4 regions of the Mesorhizobium sp. M0815 genome follow, and region 1 is predicted to be linked to each of the others. Evidence: riboswitches for the same ligand, from Rfam matches in the RefSeq annotation. Region 1 holds a riboswitch; each other region holds the start of a gene.
The links. A riboswitch is a leader RNA that binds a small molecule or an ion and turns the genes downstream of it on or off. The one in region 1 is predicted to bind cobalamin.

Region 1 (4,343 bases):
GATGTGGTCGGTATCAGCCATGTCATTTCACCCTGAGCGGCAGCCCCGCCACCATCAAAAGCACGGTGTCAGCGACGGCGGCAACGTCCTGGTTCAACCGGCCGGCCGCGTCGCGAAACCGTCTTGCCAGCGCATTCTCCGGCACGATGCCCTGGCCGACCTCGTTGGACACCACGAACCAGGGTCCACGCGGCCGCGACAGCACATCTGCCAGCCTTCGGCATTCGGCCTCGACATCATGTTCGGCCAGCATATGGTTGGTCAGCCACAGCGTCAGGCAATCGATCAGCACCGGCTGGCCGTCAGGCAGTGCCTCGATCGCGCCGGCAAGGTCGAGCGGCGCCTCGATGGTCGTCCAGCCGGCGCTGCGGCGCGAGCGGTGCAGCGCGATCCGTTCGCGCATCTCCTCGTCATAGGCTTGCGCCGTCGCGATATAGCTCCATGGCGCCGGACAGGCACTCACCAGCCTCTCGGCATGCACGCTCTTGCCGGAGCGCGCACCGCCGATGATCAGGGTCAGCGCCCCGGCAGCGCGGTCAGGCAAAGCTGTCGCGCAGGCTGGTCGCCGTGCCGGTGAAGCGGCCGCGCACCACGCCGACGACCGCGCCGAGCACCAGCCAGAACACCAGATTGGTCAGCGTCACCGCCACCACGAACTGATGATGCAGGCCTTCCGGGATTGTCGTCTCGAAGCTGTCGGGCTGCGGCGCGCCGACAATATGCGGCGCCACCATCAACGCCACGGCAAGGACCGCCAGCGGCAGCGATCTGCGGAAGGCGAGCAGGCCGAGACCGGCGGCGGTCGCCACCACCGTTGCCCACCACCAGATCTGGCGTTGGACAAGGTCGGCCGCCGGCATTGCCGGCAATTCCGGCGGCAGGCCGAGGCCCGGCGCCAGCGTGAACACGGCAAAGCCGGCAAGCCCCCAGAACAGGCCCTGGCGCCAATTGCCGATGCCGCCGGCGAACTCCGAAACCGCAACCAGGACCAACGCGAAGCCGATGCCGGTGACGATATTGGCAACGACGCTGAAGGCAAAGCGTTCGAAACCGTCGGCCGGCGCCCAGCCTTCGTCCTCCGCCGGAGCCATTGCTTCAGCCGGTGCCGGCGCGGCGCTGCTTATAGCCATCGTGCCCCCGGCGTTTTCGACCGGTGCCGCAGGTGCCGCGGCATGGTCATGGCCGCCGCCGGCCTGTTCGTAGACTTCCGCCTTCAGGATCAGCGGCACCGTGGCATAGGCCTGCATGCAGGCGAGAACGACGCCGGCCACGAGCCCTGCGATCGCCGCGATGAACACGACGTTGCGAAACAGTGTCATGATGTCAGCCCCTTGTCAGTGGCAGGGAAAGCCCATCGAGTGGCGATAGTCGTGGGCGGCATTGTGGACCGCATCGATGTGCGAGAAGCCGACAAAGCCCATGACGAAAATGCCGAGGAATGCAGCAAGCGCCAGCTGCATGAAACGCGACTGCGAGGAGACGGAAGCGCCGAGCGAGACGGAAGCGGTATTCATGTCTTGTCCTTTCGCCCTCCACCCGAGGGCATAGAAGTCAGTTTCCTGTCGCCGGCAGGTCTCCTGGCTCGCGGATCAGCGCCCTTCCCCACCTTCCCGAAGAAAATCTTCAGTGGCATATGGAGAGGACTACCGCACACAGTTGCGGGGGCAGCCACGGCATTGGGCAAGAATTTCGCCCGCACCGCATTCCCTCTTGGTTCCAAACGGAACCGACGACATCAGCGACTATAGGCAGAATCGCCGCGCCCGGCAAACCAAATTCCGCCGGATCGTGTGGCGAATGCGCCGCCTCGCCAAGCTCGCCGGCCGGCGCCGCAATTGACAATTCTCACAGCCGGGTGTCGGCTGGCGGATGGGGAGGAAGCCGGCATGCAACCCAGCCCGAATGAGCGCGGTCCCTATAACGGCCTGACGCGGGCCGAGCCGACGCTGCCGTCATCGGCCTATTGGGACATCGCAGGCTATCAGCGCGATCTCGAGGCCATCTGGTATCGCAACTGGCTGCTGGTCTGCCGCGAGGCCGACCTTGCCCAGCCGCTGGCTTTCAGGACGTTTCGCATAGGCACGCAGGAGGTCGTCGTGCTGCGCGACGAGACCGGCGAATTGCGCGCCTTTCACAACACCTGCCGGCATCGCGGCTCGCAGCTTTGCCAGCAGAGCGAAGGACGGCTGAGGGCGCGGCTCATCACCTGCCCCTACCACGCCTGGTCCTATTCGCTGCGCGGCGATCTGGTGCGCGTGCCGTCGAAATCGCTGCCGGACGGTTTCGACAAGGCCGATCATCCGCTCTACCGCGTCGCGCTTTCGGTGTGGCGCGGTTTCGTTTTCGTCAACCTCGCGCAAGACGCTGCCGGTTCGGCTGAAACATCCTTCGATCCGGCATCCGGCAACCTCGCCAACTGGCCGCTGGAAACGCTGCTGAGCGGCCATGTGCTGCGCAAGGTTATGAACTGCAACTGGAAGATATTTTGGGAGAACTTCAACGAGTGCCTGCACTGCCCTGGCGTCCACAAGGACCTGTCGCGGCTGGTGCCGATCTATGGCCGCGGCCTGATGGGCCGGCACGACGACCCCGAATGGGCGCGCCACGCCGACAATGACGCGCCGGAATTTGCCGGCGGCTTGCGGGCCGGGGCCGAAACCTGGTCGCGCGACGGGCGCGTCCACGGCTCGGTCTTTTCGAGCCTGACGCCGGCCGAGCGTGCTGCCGGGCAGACCTATGCCACCAACTTGCCGTCGATGTTCGTCGTCGGCCATGTCGACTATGTCAGGACCGTGCGGCTGGTGCCGCTTGGGCCGGAGCAGACCGAACTCACCGCCGAATGGCTTTTTTCGCCCGAAGCGCTCGTCGATCCGGCTGCGGATATCGACAACATCGTCGCCTTCGGTACCCAGGTGCTGGAGGAAGACGCTGATATCTGCGAGGTCAACCAGAAGGGCCTGCGCTCGATGCGCCATAAGGCCGGCGTGCTGATGCCCGAGGAATATGATTTGCACCGCTTCCACAACTGGGTGCGCGAGCGGCATGCGGCGCTTGAACATCAAAGCGATTTGGGCAGATAGCGCCAAGTGACGAAGCCGCAGACCGCCGCCAGCAGGCCGAGCGTCGCGAAAACCGCGCCCAGGCCGAAGAACGCCAGCACCACTGAATAGACCAGCGGCGGCGTCAGCTCGGAAAAGTCGAGATAAGTGCGGTAGACCGCCGCCATCTGCGCCCGCTCATACGAGCGCACCGAGCGCATGAACGCGGTCGAGCCCAGCGCATCGAGCGCGATGGTGAAGAAGGCACCGCAAAGCAGCAACGCGCCGGTGACGAGCGGCGCGGCCTCGCCGACGGCGCCGGCCGCCAGCAGCGTCGCCGACATGGCGAAATAGGCAAACGTCATGGTGCGCCGGCCGCCGAAACGCTTTCCCGCCCTGCCCCAGAAGATGGCCATGAACAAAAGCGCATTGCCGGCCGAAACCAAGAGGCCACCGGCGAGCTCGCCCTCGCCGGTGATCACCATGAACAGCGGCCCATAGACAAAGAACGTCGTCCAGAAGCAGGAACGGCCGAAGGCGATCAGCCAGGCCAGCCTCAGCCTTGGCTGCGCGACGAAGCGGCCGATATTGGCCAGCGGATTGACCGGCCGCGTCTTGCCCGGGCGGATCGACGGGTTGTCGCCAAGCCGGTAGGTCCAGAACAGCGCCAGCAGGGCCATGGCGAAGACGGCCACCGCGCTATGCGCGGCATAGATGCCGAAACGCGTGTAGAGGAAAATGCCGAGCGTCGGCCCGGCGGTCCAGGCAAGCATCGACCACGCCATGCGCAGCGACTCGGCCTGCATGAAATCGGTCTTGCGGATGTGGTCCATGATGTAGAGGTTGAGCGTGATCGCCAGCGCGCTGGCGCCGATGACGCGGCAGAGCATGCCGACCGTTTGGCCAGCAAGCGTATGAGTGACGAAGAACAGCGAGCCGACGGCCAGCAGGCAGGCACCGGCGGTATAGACCCAGCGCCGGGCAAAGCGCCGGATCAACATCGGCATGAACAGCGTCGCCGAGAGGCCGAGCATTGCCACGACCGTGTAGAGGATCGAGACGATCTGCTCGTTGTGCAGGATCTCATAGGCCTGGATCGGGATGACGCTGGAGACGGTGGCGCGCGCGAACGATTCGACCGCATAAAGCGAGGCGAAGGTGCGTGCATCCGCCGGCCGCAAGGCCGCAAGCCAGATAGGATGGCGCACATGGGTAGCCATTGCTTTCCCCGAAGCAGAATCGCCCAAAGCAGGGTTTGGAGCACAAATCTGCCGCGGCGATTCCTGGCCGGGTAACAGGAAACCG
Region 2 (4,343 bases), on a different contig from region 1:
AGGTCTCGCGCTCGAACCAGTCCGCGCCGGGATATATGCCGGTGATCGACGGCACCAGCGTCTCTTCGTCGGCCTGGACCTTGATGCGGATGCGGATATTCTGCCTCGGCGACAGCAGGTGATAGACCACGTCGAAGCGCTTTGCCCGCGACGGATAATCTGCGCCGCAAACGTCGATGATCGAAATGAACTGGCATTTCGGGTCGTCGCGCAGGAAGGTCACCACCTCGATCAGGTCGCGCGGCTCGACCGAGATAGTGAGTTCGCCATAGGCGAGCACCGCTTCGCCGATCCGGCCGGTCAGCTTCTCGCCAAGATAGGTCGAGAGGTCATTCAACGCCTGGGTCATGCCGCTCACCGTTCGATCGTGCCGGTGCGGCGGATCTTCTTCTGCAGCAGAAGGATGCCGTAGAGCAGCGCTTCAGCGCTCGGTGGGCAGCCGGGCACGTAGATGTCGACCGGCACGATGCGGTCGCAGCCGCGCACCACCGAATAGGAATAATGATAATAGCCGCCGCCATTGGCACAGGAGCCCATCGAGATGACGTAGCGCGGCTCCGGCATCTGGTCGTAGACCTTGCGCAGCGCCGGCGCCATCTTGTTGGTCAGCGTGCCGGCGACGATCATGATGTCGGACTGGCGCGGAGACGCGCGCGGCGCGACACCGAAACGCTCGCTGTCGTAGCGTGGCATCGAGGTGTGGATCATCTCGACGGCGCAGCAGGCGAGGCCAAAGGTCATGAACATCAACGAGCCGCTGCGCGCCCAGGTGATCAGCGCCTCGGTCGAAGTGACGAGAAAACCCTTGTCGGCGAGTTCGTTGTTGATCTCCAGGAAGAACGGATCATCCTCCCCCACCGGTCTGCCGGTGTTGGGGTCGATGAGGCCCTTGGGCTTCGGCGCGACGAGCGTGCCGGAACTGTCGTTCAATCCCATTCCAGCGCTCCTTTTTTCCATTCATAGGCAAAGCCGATGGTCAGCACCGCCAAAAACACCATCATCGACCAGAAACCGAGCATGCCGATCTGACTGAACGACACTGCCCAAGGAAACAGGAAGGCCACCTCCAGATCGAAGATGATGAACAGGATCGACACCAGGTAGAAGCGGATGTCGAACTTCATGCGGGCGTCGTCGAACGAGTTGAAGCCGCACTCATAGGCGGAAAGCTTTTCCGGATCGGGGTTGCGGTAAGCCACCAGGAACGGTGCGGCGAGCAGCGCCAGGCCGACGACCAGCGCCACGCCGATGAACAGGACGATGGGCAGGTACGAACCTAAAAGTGCGTTCATGCTGCAGTTTTCCGTTGGCGGCCAATCCACTCTGATTACAGCACCGGACCCACTTGCGGAAGCGTGACAGATTAACCACTGAACCGTTTTAAGGGGGCTCTATGCTGCAACGCGGCGAGGGTTAGCGCAGCGCTTTCGGCGAAGCAAGTCAAACCTTGTTCAAATCGCGGTGCTGGACGGCATATCCGGGAAAACTGGTCCGATCCGCTCCTGTTTGATTTCCTTCACTTTTCACTCCACTTTTCTCTCCTGACATAGATGCCGCCAAAACCTTGCTAGCATGGGGCGGAATCGCAGGTCATTTTTCTCTGTCTAACATCGTCCGGATACCGCCTTCATGAAAGAAAAAATCTCGCTTGCCCTGGCCCGTCGCATTGCGCTTGCGGCACAGGGATTCAATGACCCGCGCCCCAGCGGCACGCCTGACCGCCGGCATCTGGCCCGGGTGCTTGCACGTACCGGCCTGCTGCAGATCGATTCCGTCAGCGCCGTGGTTCGCGCCCATTATATGCCGCTCTATTCGCGGCTTGGCCCCTACAAGCTGGCGCTGCTCGACGACGCCGCGGTGACACGCAAGCGCATGGTCTTCGAATATTGGGCGCATGAAGCCTCGTTCCTGCCCGTCGAGACCTATCCGCTGATGCGCTGGCGCATGCGGCGGGCCGAGCGCGGCGAGGAAATGTACAGCGGACTGGCAAAATGGGGCCGCGAGCACGCCGCCTACATTGAGGACATCTATCGCGAGGTCGCTGAACGAGGCCCGATCGCGGCGTCGGCTTTCGAAGGCCAGAAGGGCTCGGGCGGCTGGTGGGGCTGGAGCCATGCCAAGCATGCCTTCGAATGGCTGTTCTGGGCGGGCCGCATCACCACGGCGCACCGGCGTGGTTTCGAGCGGTTCTACGATCTGCCGGAGCGCGTGCTGCCGCCAACGGTACTCGCTTTGCCAGTTCCGTCCCCCGCGGACGCCCACCGCGAACTGCTGCGCATCTCCGCCCGCGCCCATGGCGTCGCCACGGCGGGCGATCTGCGCGACTATTTCCGCCTCTCGCCCGCCGACATCAAGGGCCGCATCGAGGAACTGGTCGAGGCTGGCGACCTGTTGCCGGTGAGCGTCGAAGGCTGGAGCAAAACAGCCTATCTCCACAAGGACGCCCGTTTGCCGCGCAGGATCGAGGCGCGCGCCTTGCTTGCGCCGTTCGATCCCGTCGTCTTCGAGCGGTCGCGCACCGAGCGGTTGTTCGACTTCCACTACCGCATCGAGATCTACACGCCGGCCGAAAAGCGCCAGTATGGCTATTATGTGCTGCCGTTCCTGCTCGGCGACAGCATCGTCGGGCGCGTCGACCTCAGGGCCGACCGCCCGGCCGGCGTATTGCGCGTCCATGCCGCCTATTCGGAGCCCGGCGCCCCGCCGCAAACTGCCGCCGCCCTTTTCGAGGAATTGAAGCAGATGCAGGGTTGGCTCGGGCTCGAGCGCATCGAGGTGACGGCTGCCGGCGACCTCGGCCAGCCGCTCGCAGATATCGCCGCGTCATAGACGTGCGTTGACACGACTGCCTTCACAAGCCTAAATCCGTTCCAGACGGTCCCCTGCCCGCAACGGCAAGGGCCAAGAGGGAATGCGGTGCGAAATCTCGATTTCAAATCCGCGGCTGTCCCCGCAACTGTAAGCGACGAGCCAAGGCCGAAAACCACTGGGATATTCCCGGGAAGGCGGCACCCAGGCGATGACCCGCGAGCCAGGAGACCTGCCGTCTAGGACATAAGAATCCGATCGCCTGGCGGGTTTTCCGGGCAAGGAGCCTGATTTGGAACGCGACAGCAGTTTTCCGGCTGAGACAGCGGATTTATTGTCCGGCCATGGTGATTCCCCGGCCGGCGTTACCGTCATCGTCTGCTCGTCCTGCCGTGACGAGACCGGTTCGGACGCTTATCCCCGCGCCGGCGAACTGCTCGCCGAGCACACGCGCCGCGCCGCTTCCAGCGAAAACATTAAAATCCGCACCGTCGAATGCCTCGGCAATTGCAAGCGCCGGCTCAGCGCCGCGATGCTGCGCGACGGCTGCTGGAGCTATGTCTTCGGCGACCTGACCACGACCAGCGGCACCGATCTGGTGACGGGGGCAAAGCTGTTCGCTACTTCGACGGACGGCCTCATTCCGTGGCGCGGCCGTCCCGATTGCCTGAAGCGCGGCTTGGTTGCCCGCATCCCTCCCCTCGACCTTTTGAAGGACTTGATATGACTTCCCCAGATTCGGCCGCCAACGTTTCGCGCGTCCCCTGCACCGTCGTCACCGGCTTTCTCGGCGCCGGCAAGACGACGCTGATCCGCCATTTGCTCGAAAACGCCAAAGGCAAGCGCCTGGCCATCATCGTCAACGAGTTCGGCGATATCGGCATCGACGGCGAGATCCTGAAGGGCTGCGGCATCGACACTTGCCCCGAGGCAAACATCGTCGAGCTGGCCAATGGCTGCATCTGCTGCACTGTCGCCGACGACTTTGTCCCCGCGCTCGACCAGATCCTGTCGCTGACGCCGAAGGTCGACCACATCCTGATCGAGACGTCCGGGCTGGCCCTGCCCAAGCCGCTGGTCCAGGCCTTCCAGTGGCCGTCGGTGAAAAGCCGCGTCACGGTCGATGGCGTCATCGCCGTCGTCGACGGGCCGGCGCTGGCTGATGGCCGCGTTGCCAACGACATGGACGCCCTGCAGGCGCAGCGCGCGCAGGACGAGACGCTCGACCATGACGATCCTGTCGAGGAGGTGTTCGAAGACCAGCTCGCTTGTGCCGACCTGATCATCCTGTCGAAGAGCGACCTGCTGGACGCAGCCGGCGCGGCGCGCGCCAATGCCGTCATCGGCAAGCATGTTGCGCGGGCGGTGAAGATCGTGCCGACCTCGCAAGGCAAGGTCGATCCGTCGGTGCTGCTCGGCCTTGGTCTCGCCGTCGAGGACGACATCGAGAACCGCAAGACCCATCACGACGACGAGCTCGACCACGAACATGACGACTTTGACTCGTTCGTCATCGACATTGCGTCGGTGTCCGA
Region 3 (4,343 bases), on a different contig from region 1:
CCAATCACATCCCCTTCGAACTCGACACGTCACAGGGAGAAAACGGTACCCTTTACTCCTGCGCGATTAATACACGTGCCGAAGGAAAGTGCACATTCTCACTCGAGTGACTTATTTCAAAGGATGTGATCGCGTTTTGGCACATTCACAGCCGACATGCGGCAGCCGGTAACTCACCACATGGTGAGCAACCAGGAAACCTTCCGGCCTACACTTTCTCCCGGAGCGCGCGTGCTGCAGCAACCATGTTCATGAGGGCAGGGCGGACCTCCTCCCACTTGCGGGTTTTGAGGCCACAGTCCGGGTTTACCCACAGTTGGGCATCGGACAGTCGCTCGCGGGCAAGCATGACGAGATCCGAAATCTCGCCGACTTCCGGGACCCGTGGTGAGTGAATGTCGTAGACTCCGGGCCCGATTTCATTCGGATATTTGGAGCTCGTGAAGGCGTCCAGCAGTTCCATTTTCGAGCGCGACGTCTCAATCGAAATGACATCCGCATCCATTTCAGCGATCGCGTCGATGATCTCGTTGAACTCCGAATAGCACATGTGGGTATGGATTTGAGTCGCGTCCTTTACACCCGTTGAAGCGATCCGGAAGCATTCGACAGCCCAGTCGAGATAGTCGTTCCAATCAGACTGGCGCAGTGGCAATCCTTCGCGAAACGCGGCCTCATCGATCTGGATCATCCTTGCGCCGGACCATTCGAGATCCGTCACTTCGTCGCGGATGGCGAGCGCGATCTGGCGGCATGCTTCGGAGCGGGGTACGTCGTCGCGAACAAATGACCAGTTGAGAATGGTCACTGGGCCTGTGAGCATTCCCTTCACAGGGTTTTCCGTAAGCGACTGGGCGAACTGCCACCAGCGCAGCGTCATCGGATTGGGCCTCGATACGTCGCCGAAGATGATGGGGGGCGCACGTAACGCGACCCATAGCTCTGCACCCAGGCATGCTGGGTGAAGGCGAAGCCGGACAGCTGCTCGCCGAAATGCTGTACCATGTCGTTTCGTTCGAACTCACCGTGCACCAGCACGTCCAGCCCGATCTCTTCCTGCCAGCGAATTGCAGCCTCGATCTCCTTCTTCAGGAAGGTCTCGTAGTCGACATAGCTCAGCTGGCCCTTCGCATGAGCGGCCCGCGCCCTGCGTACCTGCGGCGTCTGCGGGAAGGACCCGATGGTCGTCGTCGGGAACGGCGGCAGCCCGAGCGTGCCGGCCTGGACTCTGGAGCGCTCGGCAAAAGCGCTCTCTCGTCGCTTCATGCTGTCGTCAATGCTGGCGATCCGCCCCTCAACCAGCGGGTCATGGATCTTCGTGGATGTCACGCGAGTGGCGGCAGCCTCGGCAGACGCTTTCAACGCGCCTGCCACCGCATCCCTGCCTTGGGACAGGGCCCGGGCAAGCAACACCAACTCGTCGGTCTTCTGGGCCGCGAAGGCGAGCCACGACCTGATGTCCGCGTCGAGTTCCGTCTCCATGCGGAGGTCGATCGGCACATGCAGCATCGAGCAAGAAGGCGCGATCTCGACGCGGTCCAAGGGCCAGCCGGCGACGATCGGTTTGATGCGGTCGAGAATGGCGGGCAGGTTCGCACGCCAGACGTTGCGGCCATCGATCAAGCCAAGCGAGAGCACCAGATCCTTCGGTGCGAGCCGACCCACCGTTTCCAGCTGCTCGGGAGCGCGCACGAGATCAATATGCAGCCCGGCCAGGGGCAGAGAAACCGCGGTTTCGAGATTGTCTCCCAGCGGCCCGAAATAGGTAGCCAGCATGATCTTCAGCTCGGGCGCGGCTTTCGACAGCTGGCCATAGGCGAATTCGAACGCAGCTCGTTCGTTCGGGTTCAGATCGAGGACAAGCGCTGGCTCATCGATCTGCACCCAATCGGCGCCCGACAGCTTCAAGCTCCGCAGGAGTTGCTCGTAGACGGGCAGAAGCCGTGGTAGGAGCGCGATGGGATCGAAGCCTTCGGCAGGCGATTTAGCCAGCTTGAGGAAGGTGACCGGTCCAAGGATGACTGGGCGTGTGTGAATGCCGAGGGCTTTAGCCTCGAGGAAGTAATCAACCGGCTTCGTCGACGAAAGAGCGAACGTCTGATCATCGTCTAGTTCCGGCACAATGTAGTGATAGTTGGTGTCAAACCACTTGGTCATTTCCATCGCGGCTACGCCAGGCCGATGAGCCGCATGCTGGTGACCACCGTGCCCACAATCCTCCGTCTGACCTTGGTTGCCGCGCGCCATAGCGAAGTAGATGTCGAGTGGGACCTCGCCGCCATTCCAGCCGTAACGGGACGGAAGGGCGCCGACCATGGCTGCGGTGTCGAGCACATGGTCGTAGAGCGAGAAGTCGTTCGACGGGATTTTCGACACGCCGCGATCGCGTTGCTCCTCCCAGCTAGCGGCACGGAGCGCCTTCGCCGTCGTGAGAAGGTCGGCAGCGGACGATTTTCCGGACCAGTAGCTTTCAAGCGCGAATTTCAGTTCTCGCCGACGACCGAAGCGGGGCACGCCGAGCGTTGCTACAGGAATTTGCTGAGAGACAGTCATGCCAGACCCCGATGGTTGGGGCGTCGGTGACAAGGAAGGCGCTAGCAGGCCGGCACGAACGCCAGGCTGCAGCGGCCACCGAGACACCCCGCCCGTGGACGTAATTCGCCGTGGCAGGTCTCCTGGCTCGCGGGGTCATAGCCTCTACCCGTCTTCCCAAGGCTATTCGCCTCAGTGACATGAGTGGGGTTGGCTCGCCGCTAACAGTTGCGGGGGCAGCGCCGGCATCGCACCGGCTTCCCTCTTAGCTCCGCTGCGGCAGCGCCGTACGGAGAACCACGACGCGGGAGACAATTACAGCAGTTCGCTTCTCTGTCAACGCCGCATAAAGAAATGTTTATGTCGTTATGTTAAATTTCCGTTGGCATGTTCCAAAGGTCGCCTCGAGAGCGAAAACTGTGGAAGCCTTGAGCGGCCCGTAAATCAAAGCAATGACGCACGGCGCCCTTGTCCAGGAGGATAGGAGTTCGTCGGCTGCCGGCAGCAAACATACCGGCAAGCGCCGTGGTGCTGCTTAGCGCATCATGCGAACCACCTCGGCGTCGAACTTCGGCTCCGAGGTTCCGACCGCTTCGTTGGTGATCTGCTCGCGACCAATTCGGCTCAATGGCGAGGCTGTTGCCCATGTGGAAGCTGTTGGCCGTGATGCCCTCGGTGATATGACACAACGATTTCGGGGGGAGCACACCGGGGCCAGGCGCAGCGGCGTGTTAAGTGATCGAGGCCAATGTCTCGAACTGCTTGTTCGCAGCCCACCGGCTCAAGGTAACCCGGCTCAAACCACCGGGCCAGCTCAAGTCCTGTCCAAATGAGGCCTGAGCGGCAAATCGTCGTGCACGCGCACGGTTTGGCGTTCGATCTTGTGATGCGTCTTGGGCGGACAATCGCCACGGTGCAGCGCGCAGAAGCGGTCCCCAATTGGGAAGCCGAGGGCGGTGAGGGCAAGCCAGCGCCACAGGCGGAAGGGGACTTGGACCTGTTTGCCGTGCTGGACCACAAGTTCGCGACACAGGGCCTCAAGGAGAAGACCAAGAGTGATTATGCGCGGGACCTCGCCAAATTCATCAAAAGCAGCGGGCAGTCAAAGTTCGGCGTCGATTGACATGGAGATAGCCATCGCGGCGGACCGCCCAGGCGGACCGCAAGCCGGAATACAACCGGGTGCAGGCGGCCAAGCTCGTCCACAAGATGGCGTCGGGCACACACCGGCGATGGGAGAGCGGACCGTGGAGTGCAGGAACTTCACGCCTATCCACGCTCCCGTGGACGTGTCCTGCGGCACATCGGCAGCGATATTGAGGAGGCAGTTGAGCTTCTGGTCGAGCACTCTTACCTGCCACCACCTACGCTTAACGTCATCTCGTACTGAAAACGCACCACGCAAGGTCGAGATGTAACATGCGCCCTTCGTGGATGGTTCTAAGCTTCCTCGGGCGCGGTCAATCTGTGATAACGGTCGCTTGGAACCTCCATCACCGCGACGCGATCAAGGTTGGCGTATCGCGCTCGGTAGTAACCTTCTTCCTCCACTTCGGCGAAACTACACTGGGGAACGTCAAAGGTCGCAGCTTCCAATCCGAAGAAAGTCGTAGCGGTTTCTTCATCCAAGAAGTTCCACTCATCTTCTCCGTCGTCATACGTGACGCGAACATAGGAGGCCATGCGCACGGCTTCCTGATCACCCATCTCTGCGATGATGGCATCGCATTCTTTCTTCAGCTTTCCTGAAACCTCACCCTTATCCCAGTCATCCAAAGCCCGATAGATTTCTGGATGATAATACTCTGGCA
Region 4 (4,343 bases), on a different contig from region 1:
CGCCCGGTGAGCATCATCAGAACAATTGCTTCAAACAGATACTTGACCAAGTCAACTAAATGGCTGATCTTACCGGCAGGAGGATGCCATGATCATTCATCATCACCCAGGCAAGGAGCGGATCGACGCGGTGCGAGCCTTCAACCGCTTCTATACCCGCCAGATCGGGCTGCTCGACGAAGGGCTGCTGAAAAGCACCTTCTCGCTGACCGAGGCGCGGGTGCTCTATGAACTGGCGCATCGCGATGGCCTGACCGCCACGGACCTTGGGCGCGATCTCGGCCTCGATCCCGGTTATCTCAGCCGGCTGCTGAAGAAATTCGAGGAACGTCATCTGGTCGAGCGCGCCACGATCGAGGCGGATGCAAGGCGTTCGTCGATCGCCCTGACCAAGGCCGGGCGGCAGGCTTTCGCGCCGCTGAACCAGGGCTCGCACGACCAGGTCGCGGCATTGCTCGACCGGCTTTCGGTTCCCGAACAGGACAGGCTGGTCAAGGCCATGCAGACGGTGCAGCGTCTGCTGGGCGCGACCGCCGAACCCAACATTCCCTACACGCTGCGGCCTCTGCAGGTCGGCGACATCGGCTGGATCATCCATCGCCAGGGCCTGCTCTACGCGCAGGAATATGGCTGGGACGAAACCTATGAGGCGCTGGTCGCTGAAATCCTCGGCACATTCGTCAAATCCTTCGATCCGAAATGGGAACGCAGCTGGATCGCCGAGCGGGAAGGCGAGGTCGTCGGCTCCGTCTTCGTCGTGCGCCAGTCGGACGCGGTGGCGAAATTGCGCCTGCTCTACGTCGAGCCCTCGGCGCGAGGTCTCGGCATCGGCAAGCGGCTGGTCGAGGAATGTATCGGCTTTTGCCGCGCCACGGGTTACAGGACACTGACGCTGTGGACCAACGACGTGCTCGCCGCCGCCCGCCACATCTATGAGTCTGTGGGCTTTAAATTGACCAACGAGGAGTGCCACCATTCCTTCGGCAGGGATCTGGTCGGCCAGAACTGGAACCTGGAACTGTAGCAGCGCTTCCGGCGCTTCGGCGTCGGCCTGCCGTGCCTCACCCTTTGATCGGTATCCAGATTTCCAGCCCGCCATTGCCGCTGCGCGGATCAAATTCGGGGCCGTAACGCTCGAATTCCGGCGCATCGGCGATCTCGTGCCCAGAGGCTGGCAGCCATTTGTTCCAGATCGTGTTGACCGTGCGGCGGATGGTCGAGATATGGTCACGATGGGCGAACACGCCGTATTTCTGCGCCGGCACGCGCACACGCCAAAACTCCCTCGGCAGGTCCGAAAAATCGGACACTTCGACGCCAGCGATGTAGTCGAAATTGCCGGCGTCGTCGCCGTTGACGCAGACGCCATAGGCGACGTCGCCGATCTCGCCAGGAATGTTGCCAATATAGGGGCCGAACCGCTGCCACTGCATCGGGATGCCGGCGCTGGTTTCGCAGCTGTAGCGCTCGCCGAGACCGGCGATGAGAAACGGCCGGCTGGTCTCAAAACGCGGTGGTTCGAGAGTGGCGAGAAAGGACTGGTCCATCAGGATCGGCTCCACAAGATCGAGGTTGTCGAGCGAGCCTTGTGCGCGTACCAGTTCCGGCGTGGTGCCGAACTGGTCGCGGAAGGCGCGGGTGAAGGCCTCATGCGAGGCATAGCCGGCGTCGAGCGCGACCGAGAGGATGTCGGGTGCGCCGGCGCCAAGCTTGCGCGCCGCTTCGGTCAGTCGGCGAGAACGGACGTAGCTCATCACCGAACGGCCGGTAGCCGCGCCGAAAGCCCGCGTCACATGAAAGCGCGACACCCCGCTGCTCTTGGCGACATCGTCCAGCGAGACTGCTTCGGGCAGATGGCTTTCGACGAACCACAGCGCCTTCTCGGTCGGATTCATTTGGCACCTCGCATTGGCCCAGTCTCCGCATTGGCCCAGTCTTTACATGGCCCAGTCTTTACATTGGCCATGTCTTATATTGGCAAGATTATGGTGCCGCTTCCTGGCGGAGGCAGTTTGATCGAAATTGCGCACTGCGCAAATCGAGAGCGACGGTCGTCGGCAAGTCGCAGGCGTCGCGCGAAAAGGCTTGACAGGAAGCGGGCAAACGTCCTTTTAAATGTAACGTTATTACATCACGAGGTCTATATGGCTCCTTCTGACAAGACTTATTGCGCTGTGATTGGCGGAAAACTAGGGTGGCTGACTGATGGTCCCCGAGTCGAAAGGCAAGGGGTGAAAAGGGAACACGGTGAGATCTTCGGATCGAGGCCGTGGCTGCCCCCGCAACTGTAAGCGGTTAGCAAAATCCGAAGTGCCACTGGCCGGCAAGGCTGGGAAGGCAGGATGGCGCAAAGACCCGCGAGCCAGGAGACCTGCCATCAGCATGAGTTGACCGGACGGGGTGTGCCGGGAGGAGACGTGGACATCGGTCTTGTCGGCCGGTCCGTCCAGCTTCCTTCCGTCGCCATTGAGAAAGTGACGGTAAGTTGGACGCCTCCCAGCCTCTTCTTGAAGCGTGTGAACTGAGCGCGACGACGAATGGCCGGTGCCTGGTCAGCGCGGTGAGCCTTTCGATAGCGCCGGGCGACCGCCTCGCCATCATCGGCCCCAACGGCGCCGGCAAGACGACGCTGCTGCGCATGCTATGCGGTACGCTGCGGCCAAGCGCGGGAGATGTGAGATTTTCCGGACGCCGGCTGGAGAGGTTTTCGGCCGCCGAGCGGGCACTGCACATGGCGGTCGTTGGCCAGACCGACCAGCCTGATCCGCGGCTTGCCGTGATCGACTACGTCGAGCTTGGGCGCGTCCCGCATGCCGGCTTGCGACGGAGGAGCGAGCAACGCGACATCGTCATTGAAGCACTTCGCAGAACCGGCCTGCTGCCGCTGCTCGGCCGCACGATCGGCTCGCTATCCGGTGGCGAGCGGCAACGCGCCCAGTTGGCGCGCGCCATCGCCCAGGAGCCCAAAATCCTGTTCCTCGATGAACCGACCAATCATCTCGATCCGCGCGCCCGCAGCGACCTTCTCGAACTCGTATCGCAGTTTGGCATGACCGTCGTGGCGGTGCTTCATGATCTGTCGCTTGTCACGCCATTTGCCACCAGGGTCGCGGTGATGAACGAGGCCCGCCTGCAGGCACTTGCCAGTCCGCGCGAGGCGCTGACCAAGAAGTTGATCCGCGAGATTTTCGGCGTTGACGTGCTTTGGCTGCGCCATCCCACCGAAGACCGCGAACTCACGGTCTTCGACGTTCCGAACCGCGCCTCTTCACATCCCGATTTGACCAAGGAGCAACATCCGTGAAACGCCTCGTACTGTCTTTTGCCTCCCTCCTACTTGCCCAGACCGCCTTCGCTTTCCCGGTAACCGTTGATAGCTGCGGCACGCCGCTGACGTTCGACGCCGCGCCGAAGCGCGCCGTCATCCAAGATCTGAACATGGCGGAGATGGCCTTCGCGCTGGGGCTGCAACCATCGATCGTCGGCCTGACCGGCATCACCGGATGGTATAAGGTCGGTCCGGAATTCAAGGCCGAGCAGGGCGCGATCCCGGAACTCGCGCCGAAATACCCGACCCTCGAAAACCTCGTCGCCGTCGAGCCCGATTTCTTCTTCGCCGGCTGGTATTACGGCATGAAGCCTGGCGGCGAGGTGACGCCCGATACGCTGGCCCCGCACGGTATCAAGACGCTGGTGCTGACGGAAAGTTGCGTCCATCTCGACCAGAACCGCCCCGCAGCCTCGATGGACCTGCTCTATGGTGATGTCGAAAAGCTGGGCAAGATTTTTGGCAAGGAGGCGGAGGCGGGAGAGCTTGTTTCGAACTGGAAGGCGCAGCTCGCCGATATCACGGCAAAGATCGGCGACCGCACGGGAACGCGTGTGTTTCTTTACGACTCCGGCGAAGACAAACCCTTCACATCAGGCAAGTTCGCGATCCCCAGCGCCATGATCGCCGCAGCCGGCGGCGACAACATCATGGCCGACATGCCGACGAGCTGGGGCAATACGGATTGGGAGACGGTGGCGGCCCGCAATCCGCAATTTCTTATCCTGCTCGACTACCAGGACGGCGGCTACAGAAAACTGCTCGATTTCCTGAAAGCTCATCCGGCGATGAAGGAGACTGAGGCGGTCAAAAATGAGCACTTCATTGCGCTGCGCTATGGCGAACTGACGCCTGGGCCTGCCAACATCGAGGCGATCGGCAAGATCGCCAGGGCGATGCACCCGGAAGCTTTCTGAGCTTGCGCCAGAGAGCGTTCGAATTGGCGATGACAGCAGGAGCAGCAGCGATTGCCGCTCTTGCTCTGCTGTCGATTGCCTATGGATCGACGGTCATC

Region 2: it holds a riboswitch for cobalamin, as region 1 does, so the genes downstream of both, NKI01_RS09315 (DUF1636 family protein) here and NKI01_RS02420 (CbtB domain-containing protein) in region 1, are expected to answer to the same signal.
Region 3: it holds a riboswitch for cobalamin, as region 1 does, so the genes downstream of both, metE (5-methyltetrahydropteroyltriglutamate--homocysteine S-methyltransferase) here and NKI01_RS02420 (CbtB domain-containing protein) in region 1, are expected to answer to the same signal.
Region 4: it holds a riboswitch for cobalamin, as region 1 does, so the genes downstream of both, NKI01_RS06395 (ABC transporter ATP-binding protein) here and NKI01_RS02420 (CbtB domain-containing protein) in region 1, are expected to answer to the same signal.

The regions. Positions count from the first base shown of each region.
Region 1 is NZ_JAMYOU010000001.1:508,276-512,618, forward strand. It holds gene cobO (cob(I)yrinic acid a,c-diamide adenosyltransferase) at 1-21, opposite strand, end outside; gene cobU (bifunctional adenosylcobinamide kinase/adenosylcobinamide-phosphate guanylyltransferase) at 23-544, opposite strand; gene NKI01_RS02415 (CbtA family protein) at 537-1,319, opposite strand; gene NKI01_RS02420 (CbtB domain-containing protein) at 1,335-1,514, opposite strand; cobalamin riboswitch at 1,551-1,746, opposite strand; gene NKI01_RS02425 (aromatic ring-hydroxylating oxygenase subunit alpha) at 1,887-3,080, shown strand; gene NKI01_RS02430 (MFS transporter) at 3,059-4,258, opposite strand.
Region 2 is NZ_JAMYOU010000006.1:2,683-7,025, forward strand. It holds gene NKI01_RS09295 (NADH-quinone oxidoreductase subunit C) at 1-349, opposite strand, end outside; gene NKI01_RS09300 (NuoB/complex I 20 kDa subunit family protein) at 355-936, opposite strand; gene NKI01_RS09305 (NADH-quinone oxidoreductase subunit A) at 927-1,292, opposite strand; gene NKI01_RS09310 (winged helix-turn-helix domain-containing protein) at 1,630-2,829, shown strand; cobalamin riboswitch at 2,859-3,062, shown strand; gene NKI01_RS09315 (DUF1636 family protein) at 3,101-3,535, shown strand; gene cobW (cobalamin biosynthesis protein CobW) at 3,532-4,343, shown strand, end outside.
Region 3 is NZ_JAMYOU010000024.1:51,862-56,204, reverse strand. It holds gene NKI01_RS23390 (FMN-binding negative transcriptional regulator) at 1-110, shown strand, start outside; partial or broken gene metE (5-methyltetrahydropteroyltriglutamate--homocysteine S-methyltransferase) at 209-2,553, opposite strand; cobalamin riboswitch at 2,649-2,849, opposite strand; gene NKI01_RS23380 (hypothetical protein) at 3,401-3,655, shown strand; gene NKI01_RS23375 (helix-turn-helix transcriptional regulator) at 3,973-4,343, opposite strand, start outside.
Region 4 is NZ_JAMYOU010000003.1:287,706-292,048, reverse strand. It holds gene NKI01_RS06405 (bifunctional helix-turn-helix transcriptional regulator/GNAT family N-acetyltransferase) at 89-1,024, shown strand; gene NKI01_RS06400 (GyrI-like domain-containing protein) at 1,062-1,895, opposite strand; cobalamin riboswitch at 2,190-2,393, shown strand; gene NKI01_RS06395 (ABC transporter ATP-binding protein) at 2,486-3,304, shown strand; gene NKI01_RS06390 (ABC transporter substrate-binding protein) at 3,301-4,245, shown strand; gene NKI01_RS06385 (FecCD family ABC transporter permease) at 4,275-4,343, shown strand, end outside.